Regions from separate parts of the Stenotrophomonas sp. YJH_SMC_135 genome, predicted to be linked through region 1. Evidence: riboswitches for the same ligand, from Rfam matches in the RefSeq annotation. Region 1 holds a riboswitch; the other holds the start of a gene.
What was found. Region 1 has a riboswitch for cobalamin ahead of AC5P98_RS15285 (epoxyqueuosine reductase QueH). Riboswitches for the same ligand answer to the same signal wherever they lie in the genome.
Positions count from the first base shown of each region.

Region 2: linked by a shared signal. The riboswitch ahead of btuB (TonB-dependent vitamin B12 receptor) and the one ahead of AC5P98_RS15285 (epoxyqueuosine reductase QueH) in region 1 are both predicted to bind cobalamin.

Region 1 is NZ_JCAFVN010000004.1:109,583-124,431, forward strand. It holds gene AC5P98_RS15265 (helix-turn-helix domain-containing protein) at 1-1,188, shown strand, start outside; gene AC5P98_RS15270 (patatin-like phospholipase family protein) at 1,323-3,215, opposite strand; gene AC5P98_RS15275 (bifunctional nicotinamide-nucleotide adenylyltransferase/Nudix hydroxylase) at 3,409-4,458, shown strand; gene AC5P98_RS15280 (nicotinate phosphoribosyltransferase) at 4,523-5,932, shown strand; cobalamin riboswitch at 6,066-6,295, shown strand; gene AC5P98_RS15285 (epoxyqueuosine reductase QueH) at 6,457-7,143, shown strand; gene pncA (bifunctional nicotinamidase/pyrazinamidase) at 7,199-7,825, shown strand; gene purU (formyltetrahydrofolate deformylase) at 7,959-8,810, opposite strand; gene AC5P98_RS15300 (LysR family transcriptional regulator) at 8,925-9,836, shown strand; gene AC5P98_RS15305 (NADH:flavin oxidoreductase/NADH oxidase) at 9,840-10,940, opposite strand; gene AC5P98_RS15310 (NAD-dependent protein deacetylase) at 11,082-11,888, opposite strand; gene AC5P98_RS15315 (acyl-CoA thioesterase) at 11,945-12,346, opposite strand; gene AC5P98_RS15320 (LysE family translocator) at 12,499-13,134, shown strand; gene AC5P98_RS15325 (ribonucleotide-diphosphate reductase subunit beta) at 13,267-14,286, opposite strand; gene AC5P98_RS15330 (ribonucleoside-diphosphate reductase subunit alpha) at 14,431-14,849, opposite strand, start outside.
Region 2 is NZ_JCAFVN010000005.1:150,550-165,398, forward strand. It holds gene fabA (3-hydroxyacyl-[acyl-carrier-protein] dehydratase FabA) at 1-349, opposite strand, end outside; gene dinB (DNA polymerase IV) at 541-1,635, shown strand; gene AC5P98_RS17270 (MBL fold metallo-hydrolase) at 1,886-2,797, opposite strand; gene AC5P98_RS17275 (NAD(P)-dependent oxidoreductase) at 2,889-3,527, opposite strand; gene AC5P98_RS17280 (LysR family transcriptional regulator) at 3,636-4,565, shown strand; gene AC5P98_RS17285 (class I SAM-dependent methyltransferase) at 4,562-5,353, shown strand; gene gph (phosphoglycolate phosphatase) at 5,418-6,074, shown strand; gene btuB (TonB-dependent vitamin B12 receptor) at 6,174-8,015, opposite strand; cobalamin riboswitch at 8,131-8,353, opposite strand; gene AC5P98_RS17300 (histidine phosphatase family protein) at 8,496-9,074, shown strand; gene AC5P98_RS17305 (TfoX/Sxy family protein) at 9,166-9,528, opposite strand; gene AC5P98_RS17310 (GAF domain-containing protein) at 9,525-10,007, opposite strand; gene bioD (dethiobiotin synthase) at 10,076-10,759, shown strand; gene AC5P98_RS17320 (aminotransferase-like domain-containing protein) at 10,835-12,283, opposite strand; gene msrA (peptide-methionine (S)-S-oxide reductase MsrA) at 12,526-13,263, opposite strand; gene AC5P98_RS17330 (cytochrome c biogenesis protein DipZ) at 13,278-14,849, opposite strand, start outside.

The DNA.
Region 1 (14,849 bases):
CTGGGCGACGTTTCCTCGCTGTTCGATGACGATGAGCCCGCCGCCCTGCAGGAGGCGCTGGGCGAAACCCTGCGCGACCTGGGCCTGGCCGAGGTCAGCGCGACCGAACTGCGCGCCCTGGCCGGCAACCTGCCGCAGGTCAGCCGCGCGCTGTTGGACCTGCACCGTCGTCACCTGGCGCTGCGCGAGCACGCGGCCGCACTGGAGTTCCAGCTGGGCGAGCCCGGCGCCGGCAGCACCCTGCCCGCCGGTGACCAGGTGCGCGAGTTCTTCAACCGCATGCACAACCACATTCCCGAGCTGGACGAGCTGGCCGAGCAGCTGTTCGCCGAATGGGGGCTGTCGCCCGGGCATGTGGCACCGCGGCTGCGCCAGCTGCTGGCCGACCGCCATGGCGTGCTGGTGGAAGTGGCCGCACTGCAGGCCGGGCGCGAAAAGCGGCAATACGATGCCGGTGCGCGGCGGCTGTGGCTGCCCGATTACCTGGAGCCCGGACAGCAGGCGTTCCAGATGGCGGCCGAGCTGGCCCTGCATGGCTACCTGCCGCAGATCGATGCGGTGGTGGCGCGCGCCGGGTTCACCGATGAGGCACGCATCGCGCAGGCGCGGATCGGTCTCTCCAACTATTTCGCCGGTGCGCTGGTGATGCCGTACATGCGCTTCCTGCGTGCAGCCGAAACCAGCAGCTACGACATCGAACTGCTGGCACACCAGTTCGGCGTCGGCTTCGAAGCGGTCTGCCATCGGCTGAGCACGCTGGCACGGCGCAGCGCGCCCGGCCTGCCGTTCTTCTTCATCCGCGTGGATCGGGCGGGCAACGTGTCCAAGCGCCATTCGGCCACCGATTTCCATTTCTCGCAGGTAGGCGGTTCGTGCCCGCTGTGGATCGTCTACGAGGCGTTCAACCAGCCCGGTCGCATCCTCACCCAGACCGCGCGCATGCCCGATGGGCGCCGCCATTTCTGGCTGGCGCGGCAGGTCAGCAGTGGTCCGGTCGGCCATGGCCAACCGCGCAAGACCTTCGCGGTGGCGCTGGGCTGCGACCTGCAGCATGCCGAACGCCTGGTGTATTCACTGGGGCTGGATGTGCAGAGCCCGGGCAATTCGGTATCGATCGGCCCGGGGTGCCGGGTGTGCCCGCGCGAGGACTGCATGCAGCGCGCGTTCGCGCAGTTGCCGGGGCGATAGGGCGGGTTTGGCAGGGCCGCGCCCTGCACCCGTGGTAGCGCCGGCCGCTGGCCGGCAACAGCAGCAACCATTGCGGGGTCAGATCCGTTTTCCTGCGGAAACGGATCTGACCCCGATTCGAACGCGGGATCGGCTCAGTAGATCGGGGTCACCTTCATCTGCGGCAGCGGACGCGGTGCACCGTCGGTGAGGTCGGGGCCGAGGTCCTCCCAGGTGCGGCCCTGCTCGACCATCAAGCCCCACAACCGCTGCGAGGCCAGCCGTTTGTCTTCCGAGCCCAGCTTGTACGACGGTGGCGTCGGCTGACCGCTGGCGACCATCGCGTACGCCGCGCGGTAGGCCAGCACCTGCTGCGCCGGATCATCGGTGCGCGCCACTTCCAGCGTGTAGCGCTGGTAGGCCGAGGCCAGGTTGCGCCAGCGGATCCAGTAGTGGTTCTCGAACGAGAACGAACAGAAGCGCGCACCGGCCAGGCTGCCCTTGTCGGCGATGCGGGAGAGTACCTCCTGCGGCATGTCCAGGTTCATGCCGCCTTCGTCGCCCTGCAGGCTGACGTGCACGATGCGGTCGCGATAACCCGGTGCGCGCGCCTGCAGCAGGTCGCGCCAGTTCTGCATGGTCGCCACCACCGCGAACAGGAAACGACCCAGCTCGGCTGCGGCCAGTGGCGTGGCGATGGACTGGTAATGCCGTTGCCAGCCGTGGCGGTTTTCGGTGGGCAGGAACACCGCATGTTCCAGCGCCTGGCGGCCGCCGCTGCCCTGGCTCACCGCTTCGGCGTGCTGTGGATAGACCAGGTTGATGGCGAAGGTCGGCCAACGCGGCAGGGCGGCGTCGAACAGATGGATCGGGAAGTTGCTGCTGATGCCGCCATCGGAGAACCAGCAGATGCGGAAGGCGGTGATCACCGGGCCGCAGGTCTGCCCGGCACTGGTCAGCCCTTCCATGCTGTCGGCAACGTTGTGCTCCTGGTCGGCCGCAGGGGCGGCCGGTTCGCAGCGTCGTTCGCGGCGTGAGGGTTCATGCAGCGGCACCGCGCTGATCAGCAGCGGGAAGCTCAGGCTCATGCGCGTGGCCACCAGCACCGGCAGCTTCGGGCCCTGCGGCAGGTGGTAGTACTGCCGCCCGTCCACCTCCAGCGGCGGGCCGGCCTGCGTCACCAGCCACTGCACCACGCCGGCAGGAAACAGCTGTTCGAACTCCTCGCGCAGGAACCAGAACTGCGCACCGCCGAGTGGCAGCGTGCGCGGCTCGTTGTGCGAGATGCAGGTGGTGATCATCTGCAGGCTGATCGCATGCGGGCTGTCAGGCTCACCGGCGTAGCGCGGCGCATCGTGCAGGTCGGCGAAGGTCAACGGTGCATCCAGCGGCTTGCCGGACAGCTGCTGCAGGCATTCATGCAACCACTCGGTCAGCGCCGGCGTGCGTGGATCGCGGCTGAGGCCGCTGCACAGGCCCAGCAGGTTGCGACGCGCCACCCGCGCGACCCGCAGCGCGGCACCGGCCACACCCGCACCGTAGGCGCACAACAGTGATGGCAGCAGCGTGGCGGCCACGCCGCTCCAGCCACCGCCCCACCAGCCCAGGCCGAGCAGCAGTGCCAGCGACACCAGCACTTCCAGCGGCGCGATCTCGAATACCGCAACGGCCAGGCACAGCAGTTTGTGCGGCAGGCGGGCATTGCCGGTCAGCACCACCAGCAGCCGATAGGCCGCGCGCGCGCCGCGCGCCGGCTGGAACAGGCTGTAGATGAAGCCGCGCCGCGACAGCTGTGCCGACACCGCCGACAGCCCGCCATAGCCGGCGTCGCCAGCCAGTTGCTCGCCGGCCTGCTGGCGGCGATCGCCGCAGGCCGCTGCAGCCGCCACCGCTGCCGCAATGGCGCCGGCTGAAGTGCCGCCGATGCTCTTGAAGCGATACTCGCGGGCCAGCGCCAGTACCGCATTGGGGTACACGATGCCGCTGGTGATGCCGCCTTTCATGACCAGATCGCAGTACTTGTCCGCCACTGTCTTGCCCCCGAGCATGCCGTCCGCCGCGTGGGTTGCAGTATGGCGCAGCGGCTTCTCAGGGCCTGAGAACAACGGCGCAGTCCGCGCACGCAATGCGCCGTTCAGCAGAAAGCACGGCTGCAGGCTTGACCCGCCCCGCCATCGGCGTAGCATCTGCAGCAAGCCAAGGGACAGACCCGCGGCTGCCACAACGACATGAGGGATTCTCATGGAATTCGACTATCTCGTCTTCATCGGGCGATTCGAGCCCTTCCACAACGGCCACGCCGCCGTTGCCCGCCTGGCCCTGAGCCGGGCCCGCAAGCTGATCTTCCTGGTCGGCTCTGCCGATACCCCCCGCAGCCTGCGCAATCCCTGGACCGTGGCCGAGCGCGCCGTGATGATCCAGGCGGCCCTCGACGGCCACACCGACCGTCTGCTGATCCGCCCGCTGCGTGACCACCTGTACAACGAAGCACAGTGGATCGCCAACGTGCAGCGCCAGGTGGCTGACGCCCTGCGCAACGACAGTGCCGCCGCCGATGCCAGGGTGGGCCTGATCGGCATGGACAAGGATGCGTCCAGCTACTACCTGCGCGAGTTCCCGCAGTGGCCGCTGGTGGACGTGCAGCACACCGCCACCCTGTCGGCCACCGAGCTGCGGCGCTACCTGTTCGAAGCCGGCGACGTCGACTTCCACGGCGCGCTGCTGATGCTGCGTGGCAATGTGCCGGCGCCGGTGTATGACATGCTTGAAGCGTTCCGCAAGAGCGCGCCTGCCTATGGCCAGCTGGTGGCCGAGTACCGCTTCATCGAACAGTACAAGGCCGCCTGGAAGGATGCGCCCTACGCGCCCACCTTCGTCACCACCGATGCGGTGGTGGTGCATTCGGGCCACGTGCTGCTGGTGCGTCGCCGCTCGGAACCCGGCAAGGGGCTGTGGGCATTGCCCGGCGGCTTCGTCGGCCAGGAACAGAGCCTGCTCGACAGCTGCCTGCGCGAACTGCGCGAGGAAACCCGGCTGAAGATTCCGTTGCCGGTGTTGAAGGGGTCGCTGAAGGGCCAGCAGGTGTTCGACCACCCGGACCGCAGCCAGCGTGGCCGCACCATCACCCACGGTTTCCACTTCGAGTTTCCGGCCGGCGAGCTGCCGCCGGTGCGCGGTGGCGACGATGCCGACAAGGCACGCTGGATACCGGTGAGTGAGGCCCTGGACATGGGCCCGCAGCTGTTCGAAGACCACCTGCACATCCTGGAGTATTTCCTCGGCCGCGGCTGACCGGCCCGGCTGTCCCACTGGCGGATAGACCGCCGGTGCCACCCGACGCGAAGGAGCTTCCGTCATGCACTACCTCGATAATCTTCTCCTCAACACCGACAGCTACAAGGCCAGCCATTGGCTGCAGTACCCGCCGGGTACCGATGCCACGTTCTTCTACGTCGAATCACGTGGCGGCCTGCACGATCGCACGGTGTTCTTCGGCCTGCAGGCGATCCTCAAGGACGCGCTGGCACGGCCGGTCACCCACGCCGACATCGACGACGCTGCTGCGGTATTCGCCGCGCATGGCGAACCGTTCAACGAGGCCGGCTGGCGCGATATCGTCGACCGGCTTGGCGGCCACCTGCCGGTACGCATCCGTGCCGTGCCCGAGGGCAGCGTGGTGCCCACCCACCAGGCACTGATGACCATCGAGTCGACCGATCCGGCCGCGTTCTGGGTGCCGTCGTACCTGGAAACGCTGCTGCTGCGGGTGTGGTATCCAGTCACCGTGGCCACCATCAGCTGGCACGCACGGCAGACCATCGCCGCGTTCCTGCAGCAGACCAGCGATGATCCGCAAGGGCAGCTGCCGTTCAAGCTGCACGACTTCGGCGCGCGCGGTGTATCGAGCCTGGAATCGGCCGCGCTGGGCGGTGCCGCACACCTGGTCAACTTCCTCGGCACCGATACCGTATCGGCGCTGTGCCTGGCGCGCGCGCACTATCACGCGCCGATGGCCGGCTATTCGATTCCCGCCGCCGAGCACAGCACCATCACCAGCTGGGGCCGCGAGCGCGAGGTGGACGCCTACCGCAACATGCTGCGCCAGTTCGGCACGCCCGGTGCGATCGTGGCGGTGGTATCGGACAGCTATGACATCTACCGCGCCATCAGTGAGCACTGGGGTACCACCCTGCGCGATGACGTGATCGCCTCGGGCGCCACCCTGGTCATCCGCCCCGACTCGGGCGACCCGGTGGAGGTGGTGGCCGAAAGCCTGCGCCGGCTGGATGAAGCCTTCGGCCACACCCTCAACAGCAAGGGCTACCGCGTGCTCAACCACGTGCGGGTGATCCAGGGCGATGGCATCAACCCGGATACCATCCGCACCATCCTGCAACGCATCACCGACGACGGCTACGCCGCCGACAACGTAGCCTTCGGCATGGGCGGTGCGCTGCTGCAGCGGCTGGACCGCGATACGCAGAAGTTCGCGCTGAAGTGCTCGGCGGCGAGGGTCGAGGGTGAGTGGATCGACGTCTACAAGGATCCGGTCACCGATGCTGGCAAGACCAGCAAGCGCGGTCGCATGCGCCTGCTGCGGCGCCTGGACGATGGCAGCCTGCATACGGTGCCACTGCCGGCCAACGGCGACGACACCCTGCCGGACGGCTTCGAGGACGCAATGGTGACCGTGTGGGAGAACGGCCGCCTGCTGCACGACCAGCGGCTGGACGACATCCGCACGCGGGCGGCCGTGGGGCATTGAAGGTGCATCCCGACCGGGGTCAGAGCCCGCTGCGTGGCAGCGGGATCCGACCCCTTCCTTCCGCTGGGGTCGGATCCCGTTGCAGCGTAGCGGGTTCTGACCCCTGCGCTCTTGACCGGCGCCACCAACAGGTCCACCTTGCACACGCCGAAGGTATCCCTCCCATCGCTGCGGCGCGGGGAGGGATTTAAACGGGAATCCGGTGAAGGCGCCTCGCGCGTCCATTCCGGAGCTGCCCCGCAGCGGTGAATGGAAACGAATCCTGCCAACAGCACTGGGCTCGCGCCTGGGAAGCGGCGGGTAGTAGGTGGGCTGCGGCCCGTGTCCATCAGCCCGAATACCGGCCCCGGCCGGGGGACACGACCGTCCCCTGACTCGATCTGGAATCTCCGCGGGGAGGTTGCCGGGGCCGTCGTCGTCCTGCGCGTGCAGGCGGTGTGGCCGCGCGCGTCCTGTTCACGGTATCCGGCCAGACCCGTTCACCCACGCGCTGATGCATGGGCCACCGCCGTTGCCGGCGGTCCATGCGGTACCTGACGATGACCGAGCTCCAACGCCCCACCCTGACCCTGCCCGCCGACGGCAAGCGCCTGCTGCTGCATTCGTGCTGCGCGCCCTGTTCCGGCGAAGTGATGGAGGCGATCACCGCCTCCGGGATCGACTACGCGATCTTCTTCTACAACCCCAACATCCACCCGGTGAAGGAATACGAGCTGCGCAAGCAGGAGAACATCCGCTTCGCCGAGCAGCACGGCATTCCCTTCATCGACTGCGACTACGACACCGACAACTGGTTCAGCCGTGCGCGGGGCATGGAAAACGAACCCGAACGCGGTATCCGCTGCACGATGTGCTTCGACATGCGTTTCGAGCGCACCGCGCTGTATGCGCACGAGCACGGCTACGACACCATCAGTTCGTCGCTGGGCATCTCGCGCTGGAAGAACATGGCGCAGATCAACGACTGCGGGATCCGTGCGGCGTCGCGCTATGAAGGCCTGCAGTACTGGGACTACAACTGGCGCAAGGGCGGCGGCGCCAGCCGCATGATCGAGATCAGCAAGCGCGAGCAGTTCTACCAGCAGGAATACTGCGGCTGCGTGTACTCGCTTCGCGATGCGAACCGCCATCGCCGCGAGAATGGCCGCGAGCGGATCAGGATCGGCCTGTTGTACTACGGGCAGGACGCTGGGACGCCGCAGGGCGATTGACGTGCAGGCATGGGGCGGCCACGCTGGTCGCCCCTTCTGTTGTAGCGGACCTGCCATGACCGCCCTGCCCGCCGATGTCGCCCTGCTGGTGATCGACCTGCAGCCGGACTTCATGCCCGGTGGCGCCTTGGCCTGCGACCAAGGCGATGCGCTGGTGGCACCGATCGCCGATCTGTTGGCGCAGCGCCGCTACCGCACCGTGGTGGCGACCCAGGACTGGCACCCGGCCGACCATGCCTCGTTCGCCAGCCAGCACCCCGGCCAACGCCCCTTCGAGACCATCCTGCTGCACGCGCAGCCGCAGACGCTGTGGCCGGACCACTGCGTGCAGGGCAGCGCCGGTGCCGCGCTGCACCCGGGCGTGGACTGGACCGTGGCCGACCTGATCCTGCGCAAGGGCACGCGCCAACAGGTGGATTCGTACAGCGCCTTCCGCGAGAACCATGGCCCCGATGGCGAGCGCCCGGCCACCGGCCTGGCCGGCTGGCTGCACGAGCGCCGCATCCGCGAAGTGCACGTGTGCGGCCTGGCCCGCGATTACTGCGTGCTGTGGAGCGCGCAGGACGCGGTGAAGTCCGGCTTCCGGGTGAAGTTCCTGTGGGAGCTGACCCGGCCGGTGACCGAAGCCAACGACGCGATGGTGCGCGAGGCGCTGGGCAAGGCGGGAATCGCGACCGCCTGACCCACAACGGTAGTGCCGGCCGCTGGCCGGCAACGCCTGGATCCCTGCAGTTGCCGGCCAGCGGCCGGCACTACCGGATCACATCCGTGGGTAGCGCCGGGCCATGCCCGGCGGACCCGGAAGGGGCAGCGCGTTACCGGAACACCACCGTGCGATGCCCGTTGAGCAGGATGCGGTGCTCCACATGGCGGCGCACGGCGCGTGCCAGCACCAGCGATTCGGTATCGCTGCCCAGCCGCACCAGCTCGCGCGGCGCCATGGCGTGATCCACGCGGGCCACGTCCTGTTCGATGATCGGTCCTTCGTCCAGATCCTCGGTGACGTAGTGCGCGGTGGCGCCGATGATCTTGACCCCGCGCGCGTGCGCCTGGTGGTACGGCTGCGCGCCCTTGAAGCTGGGCAGGAAGCTGTGGTGGATGTTGATCGCACGCCCGGCCAGCGCGCGGCACAGCGTGGGTGACAGGATCTGCATGTAGCGTGCCAGCACCACCAGGTCGATGCGCTCGCGCTCGACCAGGTCGATGATCTGCTGCTCCTGCACCGCACGCGTATCGGCGGTTACCGGCAGGTGGTGGAACGGTACCTGGTAGGACGCGGCCAATGGCGCGAAGTCGGCGTGGTTGGAGGCCACCGCGGCAATGTCGACCTTCAGCTGGCCGCTGTGGGCGCGGAACAGCAGGTCGTTGAGGCAGTGCCCCTGCTTGCTGACCAGCACCAGCAGGCGTGCACGGCGGCGGCCATCATGCAGCTGCCAGTCCATGCCGAAGCCTTCGGCAAGCGTGGCCATCGCGGCGTGCACGGTCTCCAGCGGCAGGCCGGCGTCACGGTCGAAATGCACGCGCAGGAAGAAGCGGCCGCTTTCCTCATCGCCGAACTGCTGGGCGTCGAGGATGTTGCAGCCGTGGTCGAACAGCAGGCCGGACACGCGGTAGACGATGCCGGTACGGTCGGGGCAGGACAGGGTGAGGATGGAATCGGGGCGCATCGCCACAGTGTAGGGCAGCTTCCTGTCCAGCAGCCGGATGATCACCGATGCAACCGAACCGCTTGGTTCAGTCCCAAGCGATACTTGGCCATCACCGTGGCAAGCTGGTCGGTCATGAACCTGTTGCAACTGATCCGCAGCTTCACCCGCACCGCAGAGACCGGCAGCATTGCCGCCGCGGCCCGCATCCTTGGCATCAGCGCCACCGCAGTCGGCCAGAACATCAACCGGCTGGAAGCGCATCTGGGCGTACGGCTGCTGAACCGGAGTACGCGCCAGCTGGCGCTCAGCGAGGCCGGCGCGCTGTACCTGGCGCAGGTGCGCCACATCGAGGCCGACCTGGCGCGCGCACAGGCGATGGTCACCTCCGGTGATATCGAACCGGCCGGGCCGCTGCGCATCGCCAGCAGCAGCGCGTTCGGCCGCCACGTGCTGGCCCCGTTGCTGCCGTCACTGCAGCAACGCTACCCGCAGCTGCAGCTGGAACTGCGGCTGACCGACCGCGCCGTGCAGCATGGTCCAGAGGCGGTGGATGCCAGCATCCGCATCGGGGCGCAGCTGGAGGATGGGGTGGTCGCGCGACAGCTGGCGCGTGTTCCGTTCGTGTTCTGTGCCTCGCCGGCCTACCTGAAGGCCCATGGCACCCCGCAGGAACCATCAGATCTGGGCAGCCATCGCGGGCTGCTGCACCGCTTCCCCACCGATGGCCGGCCGTTGCGCTGGGGCCTGCTGAAGGACGGCCAGCGTGTGGACGCCGCGCTACCGCCGAGCATGGTCTGCGATGACATCGATGCGCTGGCGTCGTTGGCGGCGGCCGGTGCCGGCATCACGCGGTTGGCTGCGTTCGTGGCCGAGCCCTACCTGCGCGATGGACGCCTGCAGGCCGTGTTCGGCGCCGACAGCACGTGGCGTCCGGAGCCGATGGAGGTCTATTTCTGCGTCAGCGATCGCCGCGACTTCACCGCCAAGATCCGCGCGCTGTTCGAGCACCTGCAGGCCGGCATGGCGCCGGCCTGGCGGGTGTGAGCCTCAGCGCGCCTTGAACACGCCGCGCGCATCGCGCGGCTCGCAGCGCAGGTACTGCGGCGCCGGTTCAACGCTGTCGCGCAATGCGGCGGCGGCATGCCACGGCCAGCGCGGGTCGTAGAGGATGCCGCGCGCCAGGGCCACGGCATCGGCGTGGCGATGGCGCAGGATCGATTCGGCCTGCTCCGGTTCGGTGATCATGCCCACGGCGATCACCGGCATGCGCACCTTGGCCTTGATCGCTGCTGCGAACGGCACCTGGTAGCCCGGACCGACGGTGATCTTCTGGCGCTCGTCCAGGCCGCCACTGGAGACATGCAGGAAATTGCAGCCGCGCGCGTCCAGCACCTGGGCCAGTGCTTCGCTCTGCACCAGGTCCCAGCCACCCTCGACCCAGTCGCTGGCGGAAATGCGCACGCCCACGGCGACCTTGTCGGACACCGCCGCGCGTACCGCGTCGAACACTTCCACCAGCAGGCGCAGGCGGTTCGGCAGCGACCCACCGTAACCATCGGTGCGGCGGTTGCTCAGCGGCGACAGGAACTGGTGCAGCAGGTAACCGTGCGCGGCATGCAGCTCGATCAGCTCGAAGCCCAGGCGCTCGGCGCGCACCGCACTGGCAGCGAAGGCGGCGATGACCTCGGCGATGCCGGCTTCGTCCAGTTCCTGCGGTGCCGGATCGGCGGCATGGAACGGCAGCGGCGACGGCGCCACGGTGGCCCAGCCACGCGCATCGCCGGCCGGCAACTGGCCACCCCCGTCCCACGGGCGGGCGGTGGATGCCTTGCGGCCGGCATGGCCCAGCTGGATGCCCAGCGGCATCGGCGACCAGCGGCGGACGCTGGCCAGCACCTGTGCCAGCGCGGCCTCGGTGCCGTCATCCCACAGGCCCAGGTCGGCCCAGCTGATGCGGCCGCGCGGCTCGACCGCGGTGGCTTCCAGGATCAACAGGCCGGCGCCGGACTGCGCCAGGTTGCCCAGGTGCATGGCGTGCCAGTCGCTGGCGCGGCCGTCTTCGGCGGAGTACTGGCACATCGGCGCGATGACGATGCGGTTGGACAGGGTCAGGGGGCCGAACGAGATCGGCGAAAACAGCTGGCTCAAGGGGGTGATGAACGACGTAGGGGGTGCGTATTGCACCGCTGCGCGGCTTCTGGATCAACCGTCTGGATGGATCGCTGTTTCGCAGCCGATCATGCCGCCGAGCGCCGAACAGTCCCTTGTAGAGCCGAGCCGACGCTCGGCTCAGCCCGCCACCCAACCGGACAAGGCTTCAGCGCAGTCCCGCTCATCCTTGAACAACAGCAGGTCGTCGGCACGGGTGCGGCCGCGGTTCAGCGCCGCCACCGGCAACCCTGCCTTCGCCGCCGCCTGCACGAAGCGGAAGCCGGAATAGACCATCAGTGACGAGCCCACCACCAGCACTGCATCGGCCTGCTGCAGATGATCGTGCACCGCCGCCACCCGCTCGCGCGGCACGTTCTCGCCGAAGAACACCACGTCCGGCTTCAGCACGCCGCCGCAGTGCGGGCAATCAGGCACCACGAACGTGGAGAAATCGGTCTCCAGGTCGGCGTCGCCATCCGGGGCGATGCCGGCCTCCAGCGCGTCCCAGCCGGGATTGGCGTCCAGCAGCCGCTGCTGGAAATCCTCGCGGCCACTGCGGCGCTCGCAGCCCATGCAGCGCACCAGATCCAGGCGGCCATGCAGGTCGATCACGTTGCGGCTGCCGGCGCGCTGGTGCAGGCCGTCCACGTTCTGGGTCAGCAGCACCTGCAGCTTGCCGCGGCTTTCCAGGGCGGCCAGGGCCTGGTGGGTGCCGTTGGGCCGGGCCAGGCCGAAGCGAGGCCAGCCCAGCAGGCTGCGCGCCCAGTAACGCTGGCGGGTGGTCGCCTCGCCCATGAAGGCCTGGTAGGTCACCGGCGGCGTGCGTTTCCACTGGCCGTCGGCGTCCCGGTAATCGGGTATGCCCGAGGCGGTGCTGCAACCCGCGCCGGTCAGCACGAACAGGCGCTCGGCGCGGTCGATGAAGTCGGTCAGTGGCAGGGTCATGGCTGCCAGATGGGGGCGCCGCAGCGCCCCCGCAAGCACCGGTTCAGCCGGTGGTCTCAGGCGGCCGGCAGCGGCGCCACCGCGATCGGGTGGCCTTCCTCGTCCAGCGCGATCATCACGAAGTGGCCGCGGGTGCACAGCTTGCGCTCGCCGCTGTGCAGGTCCTCGGCGACCAGTTCCACCTCGACCTTCATCGAGCTGCGGCCGACTTCGACGATGCGGCCGATGGTTTCCACCATCTGGCCGATGCGGATCGGCAGCTTGAAGTCGACCTGGTCGCTGCGCGCGGTCACCACGGTGCGGCGCGAATAGCGGGCGGCGGCCAGGAACGCGGCCTTGTCCATCCATGCCAATGCCTGGCCACCGAACAGGGTGCCCAGGTGGTTGGTGTGGTTGGGGAAGACGATTTCAGCCATGCGCACTTCGGTGGGCGGCACGGTCTCGGGGATCGGGGTCATGGGGGTGCTTCGGTGTGGGGTGCTGCGGATTCTAAGCGACCGGCGTGATGGCCATCGGCATGCACGTGCAACGGTCACCCGGCAGCGGTGCCTGCGCAGGCCGCGCCTGCGGCAGGCGTTACACTGCGCCACGCCCACTGCCAGGACTGCCCATGCCCGCCACTTCCGACCTGCTGGCCTTTGCGCTGGTTTCGCTGGCCATGGTGCTCACGCCCGGGCCGAACATGATCTACGTCATCTCGCGCTCGATCTGCCAGGGGCCGATGGCTGGCCTGATCTCGCTGGGCGGGGTGGCGCTGGGCTTTGTGTTCTACATGCTGTGTGCGGCACTGGGTATCACCGCCCTGCTGATGACCGTGCCGTTCGCCTACGACGCGCTGCGCATCGGCGGCGCGCTGTACCTGCTGTACCTGGCCTGGCAGGCGCTCAGGCCCGGCGGCCGTTCGCCGTTCGCGGTGCGTGACCTGCCGCAGGACAGCCCGCGCAAGCTGTTCACGATGGGCTTCCTGACCAATCTGCTGAACCCGAAGGTGGCGGTGATGTACCTGTCGCTGCTGCCACAGTTCCTGCACCCGGACGGCGAAGGCAGCGTGCTGATGCAGTCAATCGTGCTGGGCTCCACCCAGATCCTGGTCAGCGTCAGCGTGAACGGCATGATCGCGCTGACCGCCGGCAGCATCGCCGGCTTCCTGGCCGCGCGCCCCACCTGGCAGATGGTGCAGCGCTGGCTGATGGGCACGGTGCTGGCCGGGCTGGCGGTGCGCATGGCGGTGGAAGGGCGGCGCTAGCCGCTCCTTGTAGAGTCGAGCCGTGCTCGACTGCTGTTTGCGAAGATCAGTCGAGCATGGCTCGACGCTACGGAAACAAGAAACCCCGGCATTGGCCGGGGTTCTTCGTTGCGACAGGCCTGGCCGTTTCGATCAGAAGTTCATGTCGAAGGCGACTTCGCCCTGCACGCCGACCTGGTAGGCCGAGACGCGGCGTTCGAAGAAGTTGGTCAGCTCCTGCACGTCCTGCAGTTCCATGAACGGCAGCGGGTTGCGCACGTTGTACTTCTTTTCCATGCCCAGCTTGGCGAAGTGCTGGTCGGCGCAGTGCTGCAGGTACTGGCGCATGTCGCGGGTCGAGATGCCGGCCACGCCGCCGGACAGCACGTCCTCGGCGAACTGCACTTCGCATTCGATGGCTTCGGCCAGCATGTCGTAGACCTGCTGCTTCATCTCGTCGTCGAACAGGTCCGGCTCTTCCTCACGCACCACGCGCACCGACTCGAACGCAAACTCCATGTGCGCGCTCTCGTCGCGGAACACCCAGTTGGTGCCCGAGGCCAGGCCCGGCAGCAGGCCGCGCGAACGGAAGTAGTACACGTAGGCGAACGCAGCGAAGAAGAACAGGCCTTCGATGCAGGCGGCAAAGCAGATCTGGTTGAGCAGGAACTGGCGGCGCTGTTCGCGGGTCTCGATGCGGGTCAGGTCCTGGATCGAGTCGATCCACTTGAAGCAGAAATCGGCCTTCTTCTTGATCGAGTCGATGTTCTCCACCGCCGAGAACGCCTTGGCGCGCTCTTCCGGATCCGGCAGGTAGTTGTCCAGCAGGGTCAGGTAGAACTGCACGTGCAGTGCTTCTTCATACAGCTGGCGCGACAGGTACATGCGCGCTTCGGGCGCATTGAGATGCTGGTACAGGTTCAGCACCAGGTTGTTGGAGACGATCGAGTCGCCGGTGGCGAAGAACGCGACCAGGCGGTGGATCAGGTGGCGCTCACCCGGCGACATCTTGCTGTGCAGGTCGGTGATGTCGATCTGGAAGTTGATCTCTTCCACCGTCCAGGTGTTCTTGATCGCATTCCGGTACATGTCATAGAACTGCGGGTAGCGCATCGGGCGCAGGGTCAGTTCAAAACCGGGATCGAGCAGCATCTGCTTGGGCTTGTCGGCCATGGGTGTTTCCTTGAATTCCTGGGTGAGCCGCCGGGCGTGGCCCGGCGCTACCGTGGGTGTTTTTCCGCAGCCGAGCATGGCTCGGCTCTACAGGTGCGAGGTGTTCGAGTGCCGACCAACGGTCGGCACCCACCGCGCGGTGTCTTACTGGCAGGCCTCGCAGGCTTCCGGGTTTTCCAGCGAGCAGGCGATGGCTTCGTCCGGGCTGAACACCTTGGCCGGGGCCGCAGCGCTGACCGTGGTCTTGGCGATCTTGGTGGCCGGGCGCGAACGCAGGTAGTAGGTGGTCTTGATGCCCTGCTTCCAGGCGTACATGTACATGGAGGACATCGCGCCGATGTTCGGGCTTTCCATGAACAGGTTGAGCGAGGCCGACTGGTCGATGAAGGCGCCACGCTCGGCGGCCATGTCGATCAGCGAACGCATCGGCAGTTCCCACGCGGTGCGGTAGACCTCGCGCAGCGTTTCCGGAATCTGCGCCACGCCGGCGATGGAGCCTTCGGCCAGCTTGATGGCATCGCGCATGTCGGCGGTCCACAGGCCCAGCTTCTTCAGCTCGTTGA
Region 2 (14,849 bases), on a different contig from region 1:
CCTGGCCGGTGAACTTCACCTCGCCGCAGCCGAGTGCGCGGCCCTTGCCGGGGGCACCCAGCCAGGTCAGGAAGAAGCCGGTCAGCTGCCACATGGCGTCCAGGCCCAGGCAGCCGGGCATCACCGGGTCGCCGATGAAGTGGCAGCCGAAGAACCACAGGTCCGGGCGGATATCCAGCTCGGCGCGTACCATGCCCTTGCCGTGCGGTCCGCCGTCCTCGTGGATGTCGGTGATGCGGTCGAACATCAGCATCGGATCGTTGGGCAAACGGCCGGCGGCGGTGCCGAACAGTTCACCGCGTGCGCTGGCCAGCAGCTGTTCGCGGTTGAACGCGTGGAGACGGGTCATGAAGCACAATCCTGGAAGCGGGGAAACAGGGAAACAAGCGTTCGAGGATGCCCGTGGAAACTGCGCCGATCAAACATTTCAACCGTACGCAACCGTAGTGTTTTCAATGGAATACGCGCATCCTGTTGATGTGCAACGACCATACTTCGGCGTGTGGCCCGTTCGGCACGCCCCCGCCCTTTCCGCCTGACATGACCCGACTGCGCAAGATCATCCACGTCGACATGGACGCGTTCTACGCGTCGGTGGAGCAGCGCGACGATCCGTCACTGCGCGGCAAGCCGGTGGTTGTGGCATGGCGCGGCGCGCGCTCGGTGGTGTGTGCGGCGTCCTACGAGGCACGCGTGTTCGGCGTGCGTTCGGCGATGCCGGCGCTGCGCGCCGAACGCCTGTGTCCGGACGCGATCTTCGTGCCGCCGGACTTTGCACGTTACAAGGCGGTGTCACGCCAGGTACGCGAGATATTCCTGCGCCACACCGACCTGGTCGAGCCGTTGTCGCTGGACGAGGCCTACCTGGACGTGACCGAGCCGAAGAGCGGCATCGAACTGGCCACCGACATCGCCCGCACCATCCGTGCGCAGATCCGCGAGGAGACGAACCTGACCGCTTCAGCCGGGATCGCGCCGAACAAGTTCCTGGCCAAGATCGCTTCGGACTGGCGCAAGCCCGATGGCCAGTTCGTGATTCCACCGCAGCGGGTGGACGCCTTCCTGCTGCCGCTGCCGGTGAACCGGGTGCCAGGCGTCGGCAAGGTGATGGAAGGCAAACTTGCCGCGCGTGGCATCGTCACCTGCGGCGACCTGCGGCAGTGGTCCCTGGTCGACCTGGAAGAGGCGTTCGGCAGTTTCGGCCGCAGCCTGTACAACCGTGCACGCGGCATCGACGAGCGGCCGGTGGAACCGGACCAGCAGGTGCAGTCGATCTCCTCGGAGGACACCTTTGCCGAGGACCTGTTGCTGGAAGACCTGGGCGAGGCGATCGTGCAGCTGGCGGAGAAGACCTGGAATGCCACGCGCAAGACCGAACGCGTCGGCCACACCGTGGTGCTGAAGCTGAAGACCGCGCAGTTCCGCATCCTCACCCGCAGTTTCACCCCGGAGCGCCCGCCGGAATCGATGGAAGAACTGCGCGACATCGCACTGGCCCTGCGCGCCCGCGTCGACCTGCCGGCGGAGACGCGTTACCGCCTGGTCGGCGTCGGGCTGGGTGGGTTCCGCGAAAAGGAGGCCATGGTGCAGGGGGAATTGTTCGAGCACGGACCGAGCGATTCCACATCCCTCTGATCGGCAAAGGCGGGGTCAGAGCCCGTTGCGCAGCAACGGGATCCGACCCCAGCAGATTGCCGAGATCTGTCGAAGGCGAGGTGGGTCCGGTTGCGGGGGCGTGAGCGGCATGGATGCCGCGACCAAGCCCCCATGGACGGGTTCACGGCGTCCCCTGCCATCGGACCCACCCCGCCAACCCACAGATATCCAGCTGTTGCCGTTGCATTGAGCAGGTGCAGGGCGCAGCCCTGCAAAACAACCCTTTACCTCAAGGCCACTGCATCTCGCCCTTGGCCACTTTCGCACTCAGCTCCAGCGATGCCACGCCATCCAGCTTCGGGTAGCGCGACTGCATTGCTTTCACCAGCGCCGCACTGTCCCTGGCCTTTGCCGTCTCGGCATCGAACGCGCGGATGTAGTCCGCGGTGAAGCGCAACGCACTGGCATCCAGCGCCGCACCCGGCGCGTAATGCCCCGGCACCACCACCTTCGGCTTCAGTGCCTGCAACCGCTGCAGGGTCTGCAGCCAGTCGGTGTGCGACTTCGGCGTCTGCGTGTCGGCCATCCACACGTGCTCGCCGGCCACCACCGGAATGCCACCGACGATCGCGCGCAGCGACGGCACCCACAGCACCGTGCGGTCCGGGGTCGGGCCATCCAGGCCGATCAGCGGCAGGCGCTGGCCTTCCAGCTCCAGGGCATCGCCATCCAGCACCTGCGGCAGCACGATGCGCGCGGGCACGTCGGCACCCATCTTCGGTCCCCAGTAGGCCAGCTTGCCGGCCTGGGTCTGCTGGATATGGGCGACGGTCTGCGCGGTGGCGACGATGCGCGCCTGCGGGAACGCGTCCTGCAGGGTAGCCAGGCCGAAGTAGTAGTCCGGATCACCGTGGCTGATGTAGATCGTTGTCAGCTGCTTGCCGCTGGCGCGGATCAGCTCGACCAGCTTGCGCGCATCGCTGGCACCAAACTGCGCATTGACCAGGATCGCGTCGTGGCGGCCTTCGATCAGCACCGAGGACACCGAGAACATTGCCTGCGGGCCGGGATGGAAGGTCTGCAGGTGCAGCTGGGATTTCGTCGCCGCCGCCGGCGCCGTGGTGGCCGGTGCGGCCAGCAGCGGCGCACTGGTGAAGCTGGCGGCCAGGGCGAGGGGAAGCAGCAGGGCAGCGGTACGCATGGGAATTCCTTGTGTAGAGCCGGGCCAATGCCCGGCTGCATGTTCGCGTAGAGCCGAGCGCGGGCTTGGCTCTACATGGGACGTGCGTGGATCAATACGCTGCGGTGATGATCTGCTTCGGATACGCGTGCGCTTCCAGTTCGGCGACGAACGCCGCGCCATAGTCGGCGTAGCTGATGCGGCTGTGGCCGCTGGTATCGGCCAGGAACGCCTTGGGCTGCACGCGGTACTGGCCGCGCTCTTCACCCGGGCCGATTTCGGCGGCCGGCGAGAAGAAGGTCCAGTCCAGGTCGTCCACTGCCTGCAGGCGGTTGAACGCCTCGCGGTGGGCCAGCGCGTACGGCTTGTAGGCCTCCGGGAAGGTGGGGGTGTCGACCAGCTGCACGCCGGGTGCGACTTCCAGGCTGCCGGCACCGCCAACCACCACCAGGCGCGGCACGCCGGCCTTGCGCGCGGCAGCCGCCAGCTGCGCGGCGACCTCGCCGACGCGGCCGATGTCATCGCCCGGGCGCGGGCCGTAGGCACTGGCGAGCACGTCGTGGCCGGCGATGGCGGCAACCAGCGCGTCCTGGTCATCCAGCGAGGCGATCACCGGATGGGCACCGGCCAGCTCGGCCGGGAGGTCCTGCGCGCTGCGCACGATGACGGTGAGTTCGTGGCCGCGGGCCAGCGCGTGGCGGGCGATCTGGCGGCCGATGTTGCCGGTGGAACCAACGAGGGCGATCTTCATGGCAGGACTCCGTGGGGCGCTGTGGGGTGGGAATGGCGCCACTCTAGGCCGCTGCAGTCGCTCGAAAAACAGCGTATAACGCGCTTGTTTGTTGCATGGATCGAGCATATGGACCGATTGACCGCCATGACCGTGTTCGTCGAGGTGGCCGAGCGCGGCAGCCTGACCGCGGCGGCAGAGGTGCTGGACATGTCGCGGGCGATGGTCAGCCGCTACCTGGCTGAGGTCGAGGGCTGGCTGGGCGCACGCCTGCTGCACCGGACCACGCGCCGGGTCAGCCTGACCGGCCCGGGCGAGGCGGCGCTGGCGCGCTTCCGGCAGATGCTGGCGATCGGCGAGGAACTGCAGGGCGAGCTGGCCAGCGATGATCCGGAGCCGCATGGCACGCTGCGGGTGACTGCCAGCGTGTCGTTCGGGCAGAGCCACCTGGCGCGGGCGGTGGCCGGCTTTGTTGCGCGCCATCCGGCGGCACGCATCGAGCTGCTGCTGGTCGACCGCACGGTGAACCTGGTGGAGGAGCGGGTGGACCTGGCCGTGCGCATCGCGCGCCAGATCGATCCCAGCCTGATCGCGCGGCGGCTGGCCACCTGCCGCTCGGTGCTGTGCGCGACGCCGTCCTACCTGCAGGCACGCGGCACGCCGACTGCTCCCGAGCATCTGGCCGCGCACAACTGCCTGACCCACCACTACGTCGGCAAGAGCCTGTGGCAGCTGCACCGGGACGGCCGTTCGCTGTCGGTGGCGGTAGGCGGCAACATCAGCGCCAACGAGGCCTCGCTGCTGCTGGAGGCGGTGCGGGCCGGTGCCGGTATCGCCATGCTGCCGACCTACCAGGTGGCGCCGCTGCTGCGTACCGGCGAGCTGATCGAACTGCTGCCCGAATTCAGCCTGGACGAACTCGGCATTCATGCCGTGTACGCGTCACGACGACAGCAGCCCGCTATCATGCGGCGATTCCTGGACTACCTGGCCGAGTGTTTCGCCAGCCCGGCCTTCCAGGATCTGGATTGGCGCCCACCGGGCAAGGAGAACACATGAACCATGGACAGGCCTTGATCGACCACAACCGTGCTGCCTGGGACCGCCAGGCCAGCGAAGTGCGCGAATGGTCGCGCCCGGTGGAAAGTTCAACCATTGCCGCCGCGCGCGAAGGCCGCTGGCAGGTGCATCTGACCCCACGCGCGCTGCCATTGGACTGGCTGGGCGATGTGCGTGGCCGCCGCATCCTGTGCCTGGCCTCGGGCGGGGGCCAGCAGGCACCGGTGCTGGCCGCTGCGGGCGCCGACGTCACCGTGTTCGATCTCTCCGACGGGCAGCTGGAACAGGACCGCAGCGTGGCGGCGCGCGATGGACTGCAGCTGCGCACGGTGCAGGGCGACATGCGCGACCTGCACGTATTCGCCAACGACAGCTTCGACGTGGTGTTCCATCCGATCTCCAACCTGTACGTACCCGACGTGCGCCCGGTGTGGACCGAATGCCGCCGCGTGCTGGCGCGCGACGGCATGTTGATGGCCAGCTTCTACAACCCGGTGCTGTTCGTCGGCGCGCGCGATCCGCAGCTCGATGCGCAGGGCCTGATCCGGCCGCAGTACGCCATTCCCTATTCGGACCTGGAAGACCTGCCCGCCGCAGAACGTGAGGCGAAACTCGGCCGCGGCGATGCGCTGACCTTTGGCCACAGCCTGACCGAACTGATCGGCGGGCAGCTGGATGCGGGGTTCGTCATCGATCGCTTCATGGAAGACTGGCAGCCGCAGCCGCGCTTCCTGATCGACCGCTACCTGCCAACGTTCCTGGCCACCCGCGCACGCCGGATCGGTTGAGGCGGATCGGCGCAGAAACCAGCGGCGTACAATGGGCGGCCCCACGTCGTGCAGGTGCCGTCCCTTGTCGTATCCCTATCCGCTGGTCGTGTTCGACCTTGATGGCACGCTGGTCGACAGCGCAGCTGATATCGCCGAAGCACTGAACCGCACGCTGGAAGACATCGGCATGGCACGCGTGCCGGAAGCCACGGTTCTGGGCTGGATCGGCGACGGTGTGCGCCGCCTGGTCGAGCAGGCCGTGCATGCCGCGGGTCGTGAGGTCGACCTGGCCGAAGTGATGCCGGTGTTCATGGTGCACTACCGTGAGTGCCTGCTGCGCAGCCCGCGCCTGTTCGATGGCGTGGCCGAAGCGCTGATGCAGCTGCGTGCACGCGATGTTCCGCTGGCGATCTGCACCAACAAGCCCGAAGCGCTGGTGCCGCCACTGCTGCAGCACCTGGGCATTGGTGATGCGTTCGCGCTGGTACTGGGCGGCGATTCGCTGCCGCAGCGCAAGCCCAGCGGTGAGCCGCTGCGGCACATCGCTGCGCACTTCGGGCTGGCGGTGGATGCCTGCCTGATGGTGGGTGATTCGTTGACCGACTACCGCGCCGCTGAAGAGGCGGGTATGCCGATCGCACTGGTGCGTTACGGTTATCCGCGTGGCCTGGACCTGGCCACCGCACAGGCGGTGGCGGTGATTGACGACCTGCGTGAGTTGCCGGGGTTGCAGGGCTGACGCAGGGGGTAGTGCCGGCCGCTGGCCGGCAACCCCGAGGACGTTGCCGAGGGTCACGATGTTGCCGGCCAGCGGCCGGCACTACCATGACCGTCGCGGTCATTTCGGCTGGTAACGCACGCTCAGCTGGTATTCGCGGCCGGGTTGGTTGAACCACGCCACCGTCTCGTAGCGGCGGTCGAACACGTTGGCGGCACGTGCCAGCAGCGACCACGCCGGCGTCAGCGCGTACTCGGCGCGCAGGTCCAGCGTGCCGTAGCCACCGACCTTCACCGCGTTGGCGGCATCGTCATAGCGCTTGCCCGCACCCTGCACGGTCAGGCCGGCGCGGAAATCGCCGAAGCGGCGGTCGACGTCCAGGCGCGCGGTCTGCTGTGCACGGCGCGGCAGCCAGTTGTCGAACTGGGTGCTGCCATGGGTGCGGTTGCGCGGGTCGGTGTAGCTCAGCTGCGCGTTGAGGTCGAAGCCGGCCAGCAGCACGCCACCGGTCAGTTCGGCGCCACGGATGCGCGCCTTCTCCACCTGCTGCATTTTCATCGTGGACGCATCGTAGGTGATCAGGTCATCGATGCGGGTCTCGTACACGTCCAGGCCCCAATGCCAGCCCTGGCCCTGCTGCGAAACACCGAGGTTGGCGCTCTTGGACTTCTCCGGCTTCAACGTCGGCACGCCGCTCCACGGGTCGTACAGGTCGCTGAAGGTCGGTGCCTTGAAGGCGGTGCCGTAGCTGGCATTGACGCGCAGGCCGTGGTCCAGCTGCATTGCCCAGCCGAGACTGCCGGTGGCGTGGTTGCCGAACTGCTGGTTGTCGTCGTTGCGCGCGCTGGCCTGCAGCTGGTGGCGGCCGAAGCGGCCCTGGTACTGCACGAATACACCGGTGTTGCGGCGGCTGTCGACAAGGTAGCCCGCGCTGCTGCCATCCAGGTTGTCTTCGCTCCAGTCCACGCCGGTGCTCAGCAGCTGGCTTCCGGTCAAGGTGAAGTCACCCTGCAGCGAGGCGCTGTCGCGGTGGGTCTGCGCGCTGCCGCGTGCGCCGAAGTCGCCGAAGTTGTCCGACTCGTTGTCGCTGCGGCCGACGTTGGCGGTGAAGGCCAGGCGCCCGGACGGGGTGTAGCGCACCTTGCCGGCCAGCACCTGCTGGCGGATTTCCGAGTAGTTGTAATAGCCGTCGTAGTGGTTCCTGCCGTCGGCGCGCAGCGCACTGCCTTCCACATTCCACTGGTCGTTGAAGGTGTAGCCGCCACGCAGGCTCTTGGACAGGTTGCGGTAGCCGTCGCGGTCGGGTTCGTCGGCGAAGCAGCCGGTGAACAGCGTCGCCGAGCCACGGCAGGCATCGACGCCATCGGAATGCTGGTAGGCGATGTCGGCGCCGAACCAGCCGCGTTCGGTGCCACCTCCGATGCCGCCGCTGGCTTCGCGCAGGCCGTTGCTGCCACCACCGAGCTGGAAGTGCGGAGCAAAATCGCCCTGGTTGCGGCGGGTGAAGATCTGGATCACGCCACCGATGGCGTCGGCGCCGTACAGGCTGGACTGCGGGCCGCGCACGATTTCCACGCGTTCGATCTGCGCCAGCGGCAGGTCCTGGTACATGGCCAGGCCGAGGTCGGCACTGTTGATGCGCACGCCATCGACCAGCACCACGGTGTGGCCCGAGTTGGTGCCGCGCAGGAACAGCGAGCTCTGCTTGCCGAGCCCGCCGGCATTGGTCAGGTTGATGCCGGCGCGGCCGCGCAGCAGTTCCTGCAACGAGGTGGCCTGACTGGATTCGATCTGCGCGCGGTCGATCACCTGGGCTGGTGCGATGCTGTCCTGCAGGGCGATCGGGGTGCGGGTGGCGGTGACCAGGATCTGGTCGAGCGCGGTGGTGTCATCGGCGGCCTGGGCCAGCGCGGGCAGGGCGGCCAGCACGGCCAGGGACAGCATTCGGGACTGCAGCTTCATGGGGGACTCCAGGTGCCACGCACGCCCGCGTGGCGAAGGGGAGGAGCCGCGAAGGCAGGCATGCGCCGACGCCGCAGCGCAGGCTGCGGTCATCCAGCGCCATGCCCACCGCACCGCGACCTGAGGCTTCCGGGCCGGTCTCCGGGCTTGCCGCCGGGTGGCGCGAGGCCACCGTCCAGGCGCCTTCCCATGCCTGCGGCACAGTGGCGTTGTTGCCTGGAACTGACGTGCTTACCGTTGCGGGGGCAGCGCCGGCCTGGCGTGGATTCACGCGTCACCGGCTTCCCGTTTCAACCTGCCGGCCATGGCCGCAGGTCACCTGGAAGTGCGCGCAGTCTACGGCATCGCAGGCGGCCCGTAGCGTCGAGCGTACCCGACTGCCTTTGCTGTGCCCTTAGAATGGTCCCTCGATCCCGTGGTGCCGTTGCCGATGTCCGCCCGTTTTCCGCTGTTCCCGCGTTGCCTGTACAGGACGCACGCATGATCCTCGACCTGGTCCGCCATGCCGGCAACGGTCGCGATGAGTTCCTCGATGGCCGCAGCGATCCACCGCAGCTGGCCCGCCTGCCGCAGGAACTGGTCGACGCCTACGCTGCGCAGCCCTGGGAACGGGTGATCAGTTCGCCGCGGCTGCGCTCGCTGCACACGGCGATGGCCCTGGCCACCCCGCGCGGGCTGGACGTGGAAGCGGAGGAGGAATGGGAAGAGCTGGATTTCGGCGATTGGGACGGGCAGCCGCTGTTCGACCTGCCGGAGGATGCACTGGCGGCCTTCCATGCCGATCCGCATGCATTCCCACCGCCCAACGGTGAAAGCTGGGGCCACTTCGAGCGGCGTATCGCGCGCGCGCTGGATCGACTGCTCGATGATGACGACCCGGTGCCAACGCTGGTGGTCAGCCATGGCGGCCCGCTGCGCATGGTGCTGTCGCAGGTCTGCGGCCTGCCGATGTCGCTGTGCTGGGCACTGCGCATCGACCACGGCACGCGCCTGCGGGTACGGCTGGAACGTGGCGAAGCCGGGCTGGCAGGCGAGCTGCTGGAACTGCAGCAGCCGTAACCCATCGGTAGTGCCGGCCGCTGGCCGGCAGTCTCGGGAACGTTGAAAAGACCACGCAGTTGCCGGCCAGCGGCCGGCACTACCGGTGCAGTCAATCCTCGTCCGCATCCTCGGTCACGCTGTCTTCCGCGTCATCGTCGGCATCGAAGCGCTGCTCATGCACCGGACCCGACGCCGGGCCGGCCGCCTTCAGCGGATGCGCGGCGATGCGTGCTTCGTAATCCTGCACCAGCGCCTCACGCTGCGGCTCGCTCAGTTCCTGCCAGTGGCAGTCCAGCAGCGCGCCTTCCAGCGAGTACAGCAGGTTCAGGCTGGGCTTGAAGCCGGCGCGCTTGACCTTGACGAAGGCGCCGACCGCGCCGGTCGCGACCAGGTCCTCGCGGCTGCGCAGGCCGACCTGGCGCAGCCACGCTGCACTCTTGGGGCCGATGTTGCGCAGCTTCGGCGCGCTCATCCCAGCGCCTCGACGAACACGCGGGCGATGGCTTCCAGGCCGGCCTGGTCATCGGCATCGAAGCGGCCGATCTTGGGGCTGTCGATGTCGAACACGCCGATCAGTTCATCGCCGCGCAGCAGCGGCACCACCAGTTCCGAACGCGAGGCCGAATCGCAGGCGATATGGCCGGGGAAGGCATCGACGTCGTCCACGCGCTGGGTCACGCGCTGGCTGGCGGCGGCACCGCACACGCCCTTGTCCAGCGGGATGCGCACGCAGGCCGGCAGGCCCTGGAACGGGCCGACCACCAGTTCCTTGCCGTCGTACAGGTAGAAGCCCACCCAGTTCAGGTCGGGCAGGGCGTGGTAGACCAGTGCGGAGAGGTTGGCCGCGTTGGCGATGCGGTCGGACTCGGCGTAGACCAGGCCACGGGCCTGTTCCAGCAGCTGGGCGTATTGTTCCGGCTTGCTGCCGGTAAGCGAGGCATTGGCGAACATGCCCGCAGTCTAGCAAGCGCGCCGGGCCGGCGATAATGCACGCTCTGTTGCCCTGTTGGAGCCCATCGATGCCGTTGCCCGCTACGCTGCCGCCCGCCCTGTTCATCACCGGCACCGATACGGAGATCGGCAAGACCGCGGCCAGCACCGCGCTGCTGCATGGGCTGCGCCGGCGCGGCCTGCGCGCGGTGGGCATGAAACCGGTGGCCAGCGGCAGCGAAGACCTGGGGCAGGGCCTGCGCAACGAAGACGCGCTGGCGCTGCAGGCAGCCAGCTGGCCGGTGCCGGACTATGCCGATCTGAACCCGTATGCGCTGCGGCAGCCGCTGGCACCGGAGCTGGCCGCTGCCGAGGACGGCGTGCAGGTGGAACTGGCGCCGATCGTCGCTGCGTTCGCGCGACTGCGCGCACAGGCCGACATCGTGGTGGTGGAAGGCGCCGGTGGGTGGCTGGCGCCGGTCTCGGCCACGCTGGACCAGCTGGACCTGGTGCGAGCACTGCAGTTGCCGGTGCTGCTGGTGGTGGGCATGCGGCTGGGCTGCGTCAACCATGCGCGGCTGACTGCGCAGTCGCTGCAGGCCAGCGGCGTGCAGTGCCTGGGCTGGATCGGCAACCACATCGACCCTGCGATGCAGCGCCAGGATGAGAACATCGCCACGTTGCAGCAGCGCCTGCCGATGCCGTGCTGGGGACGGCTGCCGCATCTGCCGGGTGCGGATGGCGAAGCGCTGAGCGCGCACCTGCTCGAGTGATCCTGGGTAGTGCCGGCCGCTGGCCGGCAACCGCGTCCACCCGGTGATCCCGATGTTGCCGGCCAGCGGCCGGCACTACCGTGCTGCGGGCGCCAGCTCCCGCGCGATCGCGCCCAGTCGTTCCACCGCGCCGATGAAGCGCGCATCCAGGGTCTGGCAGCACGACAGCCGCAGGCAGTGGCGGTATCGCGCGCCACGTGAATAGACCTGGCCGGGCATGAACACGATGTCCTCCTGCAGCGCTCGCTCGAACAGCTCGCGCGTATCCACGCCCGGCAGTTCCAGCCACAGCAGGAATCCGCCCTGCGGTTCGGTGGCGCGGGTGCCGGCCGGGAAGTGCTCGGCCACCAGCTGGCGCAGCCGTCCCACCTGTTCGCGGTACAGCCGGCGCATGCGATGCAGGTGGTGCTCGTAGCTGCCCGCTTCCAGATACGCCGCGACCGCGTCACCGAGCAGCTGCGGCTCGCCGCCGGTGGACTGGAATTTCAGCAGCGCGATGCGCTCGGCGAAGCGGCCGCCATCCAGCCAGCCGATGCGGTAATCCGGCGCCAGTGTCTTGGAGAAACCTCCGACCACCATCACCCAGCCGTCGCGATCGAAGGCCTTCAGCAGGGGCGCCGGCGGTTCGCAGAACTGCAGCTCGGCGTACACCGCGTCCTCGATCAGCGGCAGCTGCCGTGCGTTGACCAGCTCGGCCAGGCGCTGCTTGGCGGCGGTCGGCATGGTGCAGCCGAGCGGGTTGTGCACGGTCGGCATCACCACCAGCGCGGCCAGCGGTGTGTGCTGCAGCAGCGCGTCCAGCGCATCCACATCCAGTCCGTGCTGCGGATGGGTGGGCAGCTCGATGGCCTGCAGGCCGAGGTTGGCCAGCAACGGATACAGGTTGAAGTAGGACGGTGCCTCGATGCCGACCGCATCACCGGGCTGGGTGACCGCGCGCAGCGCCAGCTGCAGGCCCTCCATCGCACCATGGGTCAGCAGCAGGCGTTCGCTGTGGGTGTGCAGCCCCATGCGCGGGCCACGCCGCACGATCTGCGCCAGCAGCCGTGGCGAGCCGTTGGGGCGCGCGTAGGTCTCCACCGTCTGCTGGCCGTGGCGCAGCACCTGTGCGGTATGCCGGGCCAGCTGCGCGCCCGGATAGAACTGGCGCCCGCGCGGACCGGCAAAGGCCAGGTCGATCACACCGGGGCGGCGCTGTGCTTCCAGCACGCGGGCCATCAGCACCTGCTGCAGTGGTGCGGTGGGTGCGGACGGGGTATCACGCAGCGAACGCTCTGGCACCGACAAGCGCGGCGCCACCTCGAAGCCGGCTTTGGGCCGCGGAATGACCAGGCCGGCGTCCTCCAGCTGGCGATAGGCGGCAATCACCGTGTTCAGGCTGAGCCTGCGCTGCAGGGCCATCTGCCGCAGCGAAGGCAGGCGGCTGCCAACCGGAAGGCGTCCGCCGTGGATGGCCTCGGCCAGCTCGTCGGACAGCCGTTGGTAGCGGGGTGGGATCATCGCGCTCTGGTCATCTGTATCCATCGAATTTCCCACCATCTGGTGCTGTACCCATGATGATGGCGAGCCTAGCATGTCGTTGTCGGCCGGGCCTGATCGGGGCACGGCCGATACTTCCCAAACGCACGGCTGGATGGCCGTGCGTCTTTTTCTGTGTGTAGAGCCGAGCCCATGCTCGGCTGCACTCCCGCCAACAGCAGCCGAGCGTGGGCTCGGCTCTACAGAGAGCACCGCCGAGCGTCGGTCAGCCCAAGGGGGAATGCCGGCTACCGCATCGGCACCAGCACCGCCTCGCGCCGGTACAGCGCCGGGAACTGCCTGCCCAGCGCGGCCAGCTTCGGTGCGTCGTAGTAGCGGATGTAGGCCGCCTGCGGGTAGTTGGTCATGTAGTTCTGGTGGTAGCTCTCGGCCGGGTAGAAGCGTTGGCCGCTGACCAGCTGGGTGACGATCGGCGCGCGGTAGCTGCCGGCCTGGCCGAGCTGGGCGATGTAGGCGCGGCTGGCAGCCTGCTGGCGTGCGTCGTCACTGAAGATCGCCGAGCGGTATTGGCTGCCGTGGTCCGGCCCCTGCCGATTGAGCTGGGTCGGGTCGTGCACCACCGAGAAGAACACCTGCATCAGCTGCCCGTAGCTGACCTGGCGCGGGTCGTAGTCGATCTTCACTGCTTCGGCATGGCCGGTCTGGCCACCGCTGACGCGCTCATAACGCGCATTGGCCGCACTGCCACCGATGTAGCCGGACACGGCATTGCTCACGCCCTTGACGTGCTGGAACACGCCCTGCACACCCCAGAAGCAACCACCGGCGAACACCACGCTGGCGTGGCTGGCGTCATCGCGGAACGCCGCATCGCCGGTGGGGGCCGGCAGTGCCTGGATCTGCGCGCTGGCCTCGACCGGCGCCGCAATCGCGCCGTGGTCAACCAGCAGCACACCGGCAATCAAGGCCGTGGCCACCAGGCCGGCCACACCGGCGGCGATGCCCTGTTCAAAGGAGAGTTTCATCATGTCCTCCCGGTTCAACCGAAGGTGAAGGCATAGGCCTGCACGCCCGCATCGAGGAACTCGATCTCGAAGCGATGCGGACCGACTGCGCCGCGCTGGCGCACCAGCTGGTACAGGCGGTGCTCGTCGACCACGCCACTGCCATCGGCACCAACATCACTGCCGGCATCGGCGGCGGGCAGCGCTTTGCCGTCCAGCCAGACGCGGAAGCGCACCGGCCTGCCGTCCTCGCTCGGTGCCAGCACCAGGTGCAGGTCGCGCGCATGGAACTGGAAGGCGATGCGGCCGCCGGCCTGCTGCAGCTGTGCGGCCTCATCGGTGACGGTCCAGCGCCCGGACAGCCCCCACTGGTTCAACGCCAGGGTGGCCGGCAGCGTGTAGTCGAACGCGGCGTCGCTGCGCTGCCCGCCGGGCGAGGCGAACTGCTCGGCGCGGGCGTGGCCCAGGTAGGTTTCCGGCGAACGCAGGTTGCCCATGTCGGCCTGCACGGCCACGCCCTTCAGGCCGGCGGCAGCGGGATCGGCCGGTGGCGGCAGATTGGTCTGCCCGGCTTCGGTCAGCAGGCGACGGATCATCTGTTCCGAGCGCGCATAGTTGCCCTCGCCGAACTGGTGGCCGCGGATATTGCCCTGCGCGTCGACGAAGTACTGCGCCGGCCAGTAGCGGTTGTTGAAGGCGCGCCAGATCGTGTACTGGTTGTCCAGCGCCACCGGGTACTCGACCTTCAGCTGCTGCACCGCTTTCATCACGTTGCGTGGGTCACGCTCGAAGGCGAACTCCGGCGTGTGCACGCCGACCACCACCAGGCCGTGGTCGCGGTAGCGTCGCTCCCATTCGTGCACGAACGGCATCGCGCGCAGGCAGTTGATGCAGGAATAGGTCCAGAAATCGACCAGAACCACCTTGCCGCGCAGCTGCTGTGCACTCAGCGGCGGGCTGTTGAGCCAGCCAGTGGCACCGTCCAGCGCGGGCAGCGTGCCCTCCACCGGCAGCGCTGCATCGGCACCGGCATTGGCGCCGGCCATCATCATCGGCGGTGCCGCCGGCTGCGCGCCGGGCACTGCATCCAGCAGGCGTTGCTCGATACGGGCGGTGCTGACCGTGGACAAGCGGGTCAGCAGGCCGGTATCCCAGCCGAGGCCGATCGCCACGACGGCCAGCAGCGCGGCCACACCCAGCACCTTGCGAAGTGCATCGCCGAGGCCGAGCCGCGCCTGCATCGCGCGGAACACCCGGCCGCCGATCCACACCGCCAGCGCCAATGCGGTGATCGCACCCAGTGCGTAGGCCAGCAGCAGCGCAGTGGTACCGACGCTGGCGCCATGCAGGGCGGCGCCGGTCAGCACCAGACCGAGGATCGGCCCGGCACACGGTGCCCACAGCAGGCCAGTGGCGATGCCGATCAGCAGCGAGGTCCACGCGCCGCCGTGCCCCGCGGCATCCGCCGCATCGGCGCGCGCACTCAGGCGGGCACCCATGCGCTGGAACGGCGCCAGCAGGTGGTCGGCCAGTCGTGGCCAGAGCAGGGCGACCGCGAACAACGCCATCAGCAGCAGGGCGACCCAGCGTCCGACCTGGTTGGCCTG